Regions from separate parts of the Streptomyces sp. NPDC058691 genome, predicted to be linked through region 1. Evidence: riboswitches for the same ligand, from Rfam matches in the RefSeq annotation. Region 1 holds a riboswitch; each other region holds the start of a gene.
The links. Region 1 has a riboswitch for cyclic di-AMP ahead of ACFWVC_RS19795 (M23 family metallopeptidase). Riboswitches for the same ligand answer to the same signal wherever they lie in the genome.
Positions count from the first base shown of each region.

Region 1 (3,263 bases):
CGGAATCAGGCGCGCGAATTACAGTGCGGCCCTATTCTCCCAGTTGTATACGGCACTACTGTTAAACGTGACCGCTCGCTGTGTGTACGGCATGTTTCCAATTCCTCACCGAGGGGGCGCACCGCGGCCCGCGCGCTCCGGGCGGCGCAGCCGGTGCACCGAGGTGGCGCGCTCCACGTGGTCGGCCATCACCGTGCGTGCGCGCTCCGCGTCCCCGCGGGCGACGGCGTCCACGACGGATCCGTGCTCCTCCCAGGACTCCACCGCGCGGCCCGGCGAGTCGACCGCGTAGACCCAGGCGATCTTGTGTCGCAGCTGCGTCAGCAGCGCCACCAGCGTGGGGCTTCCCGAGGCCTGCGCCAGCGTCTCGTGAAACCAGCCGTCCAGCGCCGGCAGATCGGACAACTGCCCCTGCGCGGAACGTTCCTGTCCGAGCCGTACGAGTCCGCGCAACACCTTGACGTGCGCCTCCGTACGCCGCTGGGCAGCGCGCGCGGCGCCCAGCGGCTCCAGCAGGCCGCGGATCTCCAGCAGGTCCGCGGCTTCCTGGTCGGTGGGCTCGGCCACGGAAGCGCCGGCGTGCCGGCGGGTACGGACGAAGCCCTCGGACTCCAGGGTGCGCAGCGCCTCGCGGACCGGGACCCGCGACACCCCGTAGCGCTTGGCGAGCTGCTCCTCGGTCAGCCGGCTGCCCGGCGCGAAGTGCCCGCTGATGATGTCGTCACGGATCGCCGTGCACACCGCCTGGGCGGAGATACGGCGCCCCGCGCCGCCCGTCCCGTTCACGTCCGGTCCCACATCGCCGGTTCCTTCCATTTGCTGCCGACGACTGCTGCTTAATTTCCGCGTAACGCAGGTGCCGGCGTTTCCGTGGCGACTCTATTCCAGTACGCGGCCGATTCCGGCGGCGGCCCTGAATTCATGGAGCGTTTTTGGACACACCTCCGGGCATGCCGAAGGCCCCGGCGGGGGGAACCGGGGCCTTCGGGTGGGGGGAGGGAGGTGGACTGGGAGGCCGGGAAGGCCAGGGACAGTCAGGACGGTCGGGACCGTCGGGACCGTCAGAAGAGAACGCCGTGGGAGCGCAGGTAGGACACCGGGTCGACGTCGGAGCCGTACTCCGGGGTGGTCCGGGCCTCGAAGTGCAGGTGCGGGCCGGTCACGTTGCCCGTGGCGCCCGACAGGCCGATCCGCGTGCCCGCGGAGACCGTCTGGCCGACCGAGACGCCGATCGAGGACAGGTGGCCGTATTGGGTGTACATGCCGTCCGCGTGCCGGATCACGACGTTGTTGCCGTAGCTGCCGCCCCAGCCGGCCTGGACGACCGTGCCGGCGCCGACGGCGTGCACCGGGGTGCCGGTGGCCGCCTGGAAGTCCACGCCCGTGTGGTAGCCGGACGACCACAGGCTGCTGGTCGCGTGGTACGGGGTGCCGATGCCGCCGTGCACCGGCAGCATCCAGGACGTCAGGGACGTGCGGCCGTGCGAGCGCGAGGCGTGCGCCGCGCCACCGCGGGCCGCGGCCCGCGCCTCGGCGCGGTGCTTGGCGGCGGCCTTCGCCTTGGCGGCCTTGGCGGCCCTGACCGCCTCGGCCTTCTTGGCCGCCCGCTCCTTCATCACGTCCGCGACGTGCGCCGCGTGCTGCTTCTTGGCCTTCTTCGCCGCGGTGACCGCCGCCTTGTGCTGGGCTTCCGCCTGCTCCGCGAGGTGGGCCGCCAGTTCGCCGCTGACGGCGGCGCACTTGGCGAACGCGGAGCGGTCGGCGTCCGCGGCCTGGGCGGAGGCGGTGAGTGTGCCGGTGGTGACGGCGGTGAGCGCGGCGGCGCAGGCGACGGTGGTACGTATGGTGAATGACGCCATGGGCAGGCGGAGATCCTTTCCTTCCTTCTCGCCTACCGGGTTAGCTGACGGGTTCGGAGCAGGAAGGTCTCCTACGGGCGCCCCGGTGAGGGCGGGCCCGATTCACCCCAGGGGGACGACTTACGTGGGTCCCCGGCTCCCCAGGCTCACGCCCGACGGGGACTCGGCGATCGTTGCTCCGGTGCCGCGGGAGGCGGCTGATTCCGCCGGACAACCCGAGGACGCTAACCGCGCCCCCTCGGCCGCTCCAAAAAAATCCGGCCTTTTGTGCGGGATGCCACACTGCCGCCCAACTGGCGCCAACTGCCTTGAAAGCCACGTCTTCGCAGGCCGGCGTCGGTGTGCACGGACCACGACGCACCCTCCGCGCCTCCGCCGCGGACCCGCTGCCAGGGGACGTGACGGACGTCACCGTCCTGCCCCGCAGGGCAGGCGCCGGGGGCGGGGGCCCTTCGCGACCGGCCCCGGCCTCCAGTCGGCGCCGGTCCGGCTCACCCTCGGCGGGACCGCCGCGCAGCACGCGGCCCCGGGCGCCGCTGGGGCGTCCGGGGCCGCGGGGTGGGCGGGTGGGGTCAGGCGCCCGTGACGACCGTCACCGGGCCGATGCCGAGTTCGCGGACCGGGTCGGCGATCGCGGAGGCGTCACCGACCAGCACGACCACGAGCCGGTCCAGCGGGAACGCGGCGACGGCCGCCGCCGTGGCCTCGACCGTGCCGGTGGCCGCCAGGCGCTCGTACAGCCGCGCCTGGAAGTCGTCGGGCAGGAACTGCTCGACCTGGTCGGCGAAGGTGCCGGCGACGGCCGAGGCCGTCTCGTAGCGCAGCGGCGCGACACCCACGAGGTTCTGGACGGCGACGTCCCGCTCCTCGTCGGTGAGCCCGTCGGCCGCCAGGGTGCGCAGCACCTGCCAGGTGTCGGCCAGCGCGGGCGCGGTGACGTCGGTCGCCACGGAGCCGCTGATGCCGAGCAGCGAGATGCCGGTGCCCTCCGGCGTGGAGAGCAGGACCTGCCCGAAGGCGCGGACGCCGTAGGTGTAGCCCTTCTCCTCCCGCAGCACACGGTCGAGGCGCGAGGTCAACGTGCCGCCGAGGCAGTACGTGCCGAGCACCTGGGCCGGCCAGACCGGGTCGTGGCGGTCCGAGCCCGTGCGCCCGATGAGCACCTGGGTCTGGACGGAGCCCGGCCGGTCGACGACGATCACGCGCGCGGTGTCGTCCGCGGTGATCGCGGGCAGCGGGCGGCGCTCGGCGGGCTTGCCGCTCCACTCCCCCAGGGTGCTGCCGAGCAGCGCGTCGAGGTCGATCCCCGTGAGGTCGCCGACCACGACCGCGGTCGCGGTGGACGGCCGTACGTGCGCGTCGTAGAAGGCGCGGACGGATGGCGCGTCGATCCGGGAGACGGTC
Region 1 covers NZ_JBHXSO010000026.1:20,320-23,582, reverse strand. The annotation lists gene ACFWVC_RS19800 (GntR family transcriptional regulator) at 106-816, opposite strand; gene ACFWVC_RS19795 (M23 family metallopeptidase) at 1,062-1,859, opposite strand; cyclic di-AMP (ydaO/yuaA leader) riboswitch at 1,875-2,038, opposite strand; gene ACFWVC_RS19790 (M16 family metallopeptidase) at 2,432-3,263, opposite strand, start outside.

Region 2 (3,263 bases), on a different contig from region 1:
GGGCGGCCGGTCATGCCTCCGCCCGGCTTCGCGTCCCCGCCCAGGTCGCGGGCTTTGCGCGGGGGGTTCTGGCGGGGCTTCTGGCGAGGGCTTCGGCGCGGTGCCGGCCCTGGGCGTGCGCGGCGTGCGCGTCATCCCGGGGGAGGAGCTAGAGGCCGTCCTCCAGGTGCCGGAGGCGTTCCTGGAAGTGGTCGAGGCGGGCACGCAGGGCAGCGGCCTCGGCGGCGAGCTCCTGGCGGAGAGGAGGGGTGTCGGCAGGCTGCGGGGCCTCGCCGGTGACGTTGACGCCGGCGCCGGCGAGCCGGCCGAAGTCCGCCGGGCGCAGCACCCACAGGCCGGCCGCGCAAGCGTGGCAAAGGGCCTGGAGGGCGCGCCAGCCCGGCAGGCCGGTGCCGGCGCGCACGAAGACCCGCGCCGGGCGGCCGCAGCGGCAGGCCGCCATGCGGACGGTACGCACCCGCTGGCGGGCGTAGCGCATGCCGCGTTCGTACCGGGTGTACTCGCCCAGCACGCTGACCTGCAGGATCACCGCGTCACCGCAGTCCGTGGCGCAGGTCAGCGCTTGCGCCTCGGCGGCGGTGTGCAGGCAGTAGAAGCCGCAGTCGCAGCCCCGTCCCGGGCTGGCGTGCCGCCTCCCGTAGCCGCACCGGGCGTCGTCCAGGACGCCGTACACGATGCGCCCGCCGAGGGAGACGCCACGGAAGCCGACGCGCGTACCGTCCGCGGAGAGCATCGGGAAGGCCAGCTTCCAGCCCGTCGGCGGCACCGCCGTCCGCTCCTCCGGCAAGCGGCGCCCGATCCTCACCGGACCGCGGCCTCGGCGGTCCCGGTCCCCAGTGCCGCGGTGACGTCCGTCTTCGGGGCCGTCACGGCCGTCACGGGCGTGGGGGCCGTCGCGTCCTCGATCTCCCTCACGAAGCCGGGCGGCTCCTCGCCGGTCTCCTCCGCGTAGCCCTTGGCCAGTGCCTTGCCCAGCTTCATGCCAGCCTCCAAGATCGGGCGAATCCGCCGTACTCGGGCATGATGACGCACCCGCTCGGCCGTCGCATAGGGGGCGTGGGGGCTCCCCGCCGCTCGCGGACGGCTCCGGATGTGCGCCCGTGCCGCCCCGCGACGGGCGGCAGGCGGACGAGGCGACGAGCCGTGTGTGCGGGAGTGATTGATGTGCCGGAGTGGCCGACGGCACAGCGCCGCGCAGTGGGTCCCGGACCGCCACGAAGCCTAACATGCCCTGATTCGGCTTATTTTGCCCATCACTCGGGATAGACCATGCGGAGTCGAAGATGTCAAGGGTGACGATCCTCACGGCCCCGCCGCATGGTGCTCGGAATACCTGAGGGGCCGCGCTGTCGGCCCGTCGCCCGCCGCCCCCGGCCGCTCCACCCTCCGGCGGTGCCCGCCGCTCTCCGCCTGGCGCCCTGCGGCGGCCGTCCGCAGTGTCACGTTCACCGGCGATCCGTGGCTTGAAGTGCATCGCAGGCTCATGCCGCGAGCCGGCGCGGACTCCGCCGTGCGGCGTCTCGGGACCCGCCCGGAACGGGTGTTGGGCGGCTGGGATGCAGGGTGACCCTCACTCCCCGTGAGCAGATCACTCCCTTCCGCATAACGACTGATGCACACTCACATCTCCCGCAGGTCACGGCAGTCACAGCGGAATGTACCGATCTGCCCTTTCCATCCCCATAGATTCCCCGTGTGAACTCGCCGAAGCGGCTTGGAATTGGCTGCCGCCTCTATTAACGTTCGATAACGCAGCGCGGTCACCCGTCGCCCGCCAGGGCGGCGCCGTGCGCTTGCTGAATCCCGTTCGCGGGAACCGGGGAACCACTTCCTGGGGTGAATCGGGGGCCTTTCACGGTCCTCGTAGGGGACCTTCCTGCTCCGAACCCGTCAGCTAACCCGGTAGGCGAGAAGGAAGGAAAGGAGTGCGCCCGCGTGGCGTCGAACAAGCCTGCCCTGATACCCGGACAACAGCAGCAAGGAACCGGGTACACCAACCCCGAGTGGGACACCGCCGAGTGGAACATGGCCGCCGGCTGGAATCCCCCGGCCACCGAGCAGGCTCCGCCGACGAAGAACGCGATAGACGGCTGGGACACCGCGGAGTGGAACTTCGCCGCGGGCTGGGTCGAGGAGGCCCTCGCCGCGGCCCCCGCCCCGGGGCCCGTTGCCGAACCCGTCGCGCCTGTCACGCCCGTCGCCCCCGTGCCCGAGCCGCGCAGCGCGGTTGAAGCCGCCGCCTTCCTCGACGAGGCGTACGGCACCCGCGAAGCGGACACGGACCACGACACGGACCTCCGGGACGCGCACGTCGCCCAGCCCTTCCCCTCGTTCGGCGAGCCGGAGGCGGCCACCGAGCCGTGGAACCCCACCGAGGAGTCCACCGCCCCCGTCCGCGGCCGGCACCGGGTGGCCAAGCAGCGCGGCCTGAGCCGTGGTTCGGCGGTCTTCGGCGTCGCGGCCGTCGCCGTGCTCGGCGTCGGCGGCGTCGCGACCGCCGAGGGCAAGAACCCGCTCCCGGTCTCCCTTCCCAACATCCCCGAGGTGTCCAAGGTGCCCGGGCTCGGCGCCCTGGTCGACAGCGAGCCCGCTGCCAAGCCCGTCGCCCAGGCCCTGAGCCCGGACGCCGGCGAGACGCTGCGCACCCGCATCCTGGACCAGGCCCAGCAGCAGCGGAACGCCGCCGACGAGGCGGCGCGGTCCGCCGCGCAGCAGCAGGCCGCCGCCAAGGCGGCCAAGGCCGCCGCCGCGCAGCAGGTGCGCGAGGAGGCCGCCGCCAAGAAGAAGGCCGCCGCGGAGGCCGCGAAGAAGGCCGAGGCCGCCCGGCTGGCAGAGCTCGCCAAGAGCTACATGCTGCCGCTGACCTCGTACACCCTCACCGCGAGCTTCGGGCAGTCCAGCTCCCTGTGGGCCAACACCCACACCGGCCAGGACTTCGCCGCCCCGACCGGCACCCCGGCCAAGGCCATCCACAGCGGCACCATCACCGAGGCCGGCTGGGCGGGTTCGTACGGCTACCGCATCATCCTGACGCTCGACGACGGCACCCAGCTCTGGTACTGCCACCTCTCCTCGATGCTCGTCACCTCGGGCAAGGTCTCCACCGGCGACACCATCGGCCGCGTCGGCGCGACCGGCAACGTCACCGGCCCGCACCTGCACATCGAGGTCCGGCCGGGCGGCGGCGACCCGATCGACCCGATGCCGTGGCTGCGCAGCATGGGCATGAACCCCTGACCTGAACCTCAGATCCGACGCGGCGC
Region 2 covers NZ_JBHXSO010000020.1:47,424-50,686, reverse strand. The annotation lists gene ACFWVC_RS16425 (hypothetical protein) at 149-787, opposite strand; gene ACFWVC_RS16420 (hypothetical protein) at 802-981, opposite strand; cyclic di-AMP (ydaO/yuaA leader) riboswitch at 1,785-1,924, shown strand; gene ACFWVC_RS16415 (M23 family metallopeptidase) at 1,936-3,237, shown strand.
Region 2: it holds a riboswitch for cyclic di-AMP, as region 1 does, so the genes downstream of both, ACFWVC_RS16415 (M23 family metallopeptidase) here and ACFWVC_RS19795 (M23 family metallopeptidase) in region 1, are expected to answer to the same signal.

Region 3 (3,263 bases), on a different contig from region 1:
GGAGGTGCCGCCATGCTTCGACCGACCGCCCGCCACGTCCTGCCCGAGTTCACCGAGCGCACCAGTGAGGGTGTGCACTCCCTGGATCCGTACTCCAAGCTGCTCCGGGAACGGATCGTGCTGCTGGGCACGCCCATCGACGACACGTCCGCCAACGACGTCATCGCCCAGCTGATCCACCTCGAGAGCGCCGCCCCGGAGCAGGACATCTCGCTCTACATCAACTCCCCCGGCGGGTCGCTCACCGCCATGACGGCGATCTACGACACCATGCAGTTCGTCAACTGCGACGTCTCGACCGTGTGCGTCGGCCAGGCCGCGTCGGCCGCGGCCGTGCTACTGGCGGCCGGGACTCCGGGCAAGCGGCTGGCGACTCCCCACTCGCGGGTACTGATCCATCAGCCCTCCTTCCCGGAGGCCGTCCAGGGCACCACCGCCGACCTCGAAATCCAGGCCAGGGAACTACTGCGCAGTCGTGACCAGTTGGAGGAACTGCTGGTTCGGCACACCGGACGGGACGCGGAGCGGATCCGGGCCGACATCGAGCGCGACATGATCCTCGACGCCCCGTCCGCGCTCGCGTACGGACTGGTGGACCGGCTCACCGTCAGCCGCAAGGGCGACGGCGGGACCGGCCCGCGCGCCGTGCGGTGACCGGCCGTGCTGCCCGAACTGCCGCCGCTGCCCGCCCTGACCCGCGCGGAGGGCGAACTCATCGACACATATCTGGAGGTCGTGGATCTGCTGGGGAGGATCAACCCCGCCCGCGTCCGGGACACCTACGGCGCGCTGCGGGCCGCCCAGGCCCTGGCGGGACGCGCGGCGGAGCTGCGCGACGCGCTGACCACGATGCACCTGCGGGGGGAGAGCGAGCTGCACACCACGACGATCGAGCGCGCCCTGCGCGTGCTCGACGGGGAGCGGCGTACCCGGCTGGTCACCCTGCCCCTTCCACCGTCGCACTGACGGACCGTCATCTTGAGTCGACGTCAGATCGGGTCATCCACCGGTCTGTCACGCGGCGCCACAGGCTCGACACGAAGTAGCACCGAATGGACTCGCCCGATCGTTGTACGTCACGTCGACACGCGAACGGTCCCGACTTGCGCGCTTCGGCCGCACACAACCGGAATCTGACGCTCCATCGCAGGTGTTCGACTGGTTTCGAGTCGTCAGACGGCACTCCTGAGACCCGAGTCCACCCGAATAGGTGAGTCGTGAAGAGACTCACATTCGACCGGATGAGCTATGTCCTGACCAGTTCTGTGAGTAACCATCCCTTCGACGACAAGCCCCCGTCATCCGGCGGGGCGGTCCGCGCGGACGCCGAGTCCTGCCGCCGTCGCGGACGCCAGGTCGACACCGAACGCAACGGCAGGAGCGGAGGACCCGAGTACGACGGGACCGGCCCACGGGCCGATTCCTTGGGGTGAAGCCGCACCAGCGGCCGGGCATCTTCGCCTGCCCGAACCCGACAGGTCATCCTTCGCAGGCGGACGACGAAGGGTTTGCGCATGATCGCGCCATCAGCCATGTCCGCGGTTCTCTCCCGGCTCGGGGCGGTCTCCGCCCTCACGGCGGCCGCCGTCGCCGGTCCCGCGGTCCTGCCGGACATGGCCCAGCACGCCGAAGCCGTGACGATCCGGGCCAAGGCACTGAAGGTCGCGGCGTCGAAGAAGGGCTCCCCCTACCGGTACGGGGCCACCGGCCCCCGCAGTTTCGACTGCTCCGGCCTGACGCTCTACTCCTTCAAGAAGGTGGGCAGGAAACTGCCCCGCACCGCCGCCGCGCAGTACAACAGCACACGCCACATCCACCGTTCCGACCGCACCCGCGGTGACCTGGTGTTCTTCCACTACGGGAGCAGCATCTACCACGTCGGGATATACGCGGGGCACGGGCGGATCTGGCACTCCCCCAAACCCGGCGGCCGGGTGCGGCTGGAGAAGATCTGGACCCGCAGCGTCTGGTACGGCCGTGTGAAGTGACCCGGCGCCGCGGGGTCCCGGGCCGCCCACCCGGGGGCCCCGCGGCGTACCGGCCCGGCTAGCGTGGGGCCATGACGCTGCAGCAGTTGCTCGCCGATGCCGCCAAGGGCGTCCTCCCGCCCGCCGACGGCTCGGTGACGATCGTGCCGCAGCCCTCGGCACGCGACGCGGGCGTCCTGGCCTTCACGGCGCATTCCGTGGTCTTCGCCGACGCCGACCCCGGGCGCATCCGGGAGCTGCTCCCGCCCGGCGACCTGTCGGCACCGCTCAACCCGCCGTTCCTGACCGCCCTGTGCGGGCTGCTCGGGCGCCGGGTGAACAACATCGACCTGCTGGCGACGGCCACCGCCCTGCCCGGCCCGCCGGCCGGACCCCCGCTCGCCCTGCGGGAGACCACCGGCCGCGAGCATCCCCGCGCCGCGCGGGCGCTGCGGCACCGGGACGAGGTACGCGTGTGGACGGTCCCGGGCGGCACGGTGCTCATCGGGCGCGGAGTGGCGGGCCGGTGGGAGATGGCCGTCGAGGTCGAGCCCGCGGCACGCGGCGCCGGGCTCGGCCGCCGGCTGGCCTTGGAGGCGCGCCGTCTGGTGCCGGGCGGCGAGACGCTGTGGGCGCAGATCGCCCCGGGCAACGCGGCGAGCGTACGGGCACTGCTGGCGGCCGGCTTCACGCCCGTCGGCGCCGAGGCGCTGCTGGTGCCCGCACACGACTGAGCGCCTCAGGGCCGGGCACCGGCCGGCAGCTCCGCGCCCAGGGCCGCCCGCATGCCGCCGCCGGCGCCCTGGTCAGTGCGGGGCTCGGGTGGGTCTGGTGCCCAGGATGACGGCGGAGTCCCCGGTGGTGCCCCTCGGGGCGCGGCGTTCACTCCACCGGGGCGGCAGCCGCCACCCACGGCAGGGTGATCCAGACGGTCTTGCCGCCATCGACGGTGGGCGTGACATGGAGCCGGCCCCCGGCCTCGGCCGTGAGATGACGGATGATCACCATGCCGCGGCCGTTGTCCTGCTGGACGGCGGCCGGCAGCCGCTGGGGCCAGCGGGGGTGGCTGTCGGTGACCCCGATCCGCAACTGCTCGTCGCGGTCGAGCCGGACGTCGAGGGTGAAGGTGGGCGACTGGCCGAGGGTGTGCAGCACGGCGTTGGTGGCGAGTTCGGAGACGATCAGCCGGACGGCGTCGGCGGGCGACGAGTCCTCCGTCATCCCCCACTCCGCCAACAGGTCGCGCACATAACGACGGGCCGTGGGTACCGAGGCAGGGTCGCTCGGCAGGGTGAC
Region 3 covers NZ_JBHXSO010000004.1:115,108-118,370, forward strand. The annotation lists gene ACFWVC_RS04630 (ATP-dependent Clp protease proteolytic subunit) at 13-654, shown strand; gene ACFWVC_RS04635 (hypothetical protein) at 661-966, shown strand; cyclic di-AMP (ydaO/yuaA leader) riboswitch at 1,351-1,510, shown strand; gene ACFWVC_RS04640 (C40 family peptidase) at 1,515-1,988, shown strand; gene ACFWVC_RS04645 (GNAT family N-acetyltransferase) at 2,060-2,701, shown strand; gene ACFWVC_RS04650 (ATP-binding protein) at 2,850-3,263, opposite strand, start outside.
Region 3: it holds a riboswitch for cyclic di-AMP, as region 1 does, so the genes downstream of both, ACFWVC_RS04640 (C40 family peptidase) here and ACFWVC_RS19795 (M23 family metallopeptidase) in region 1, are expected to answer to the same signal.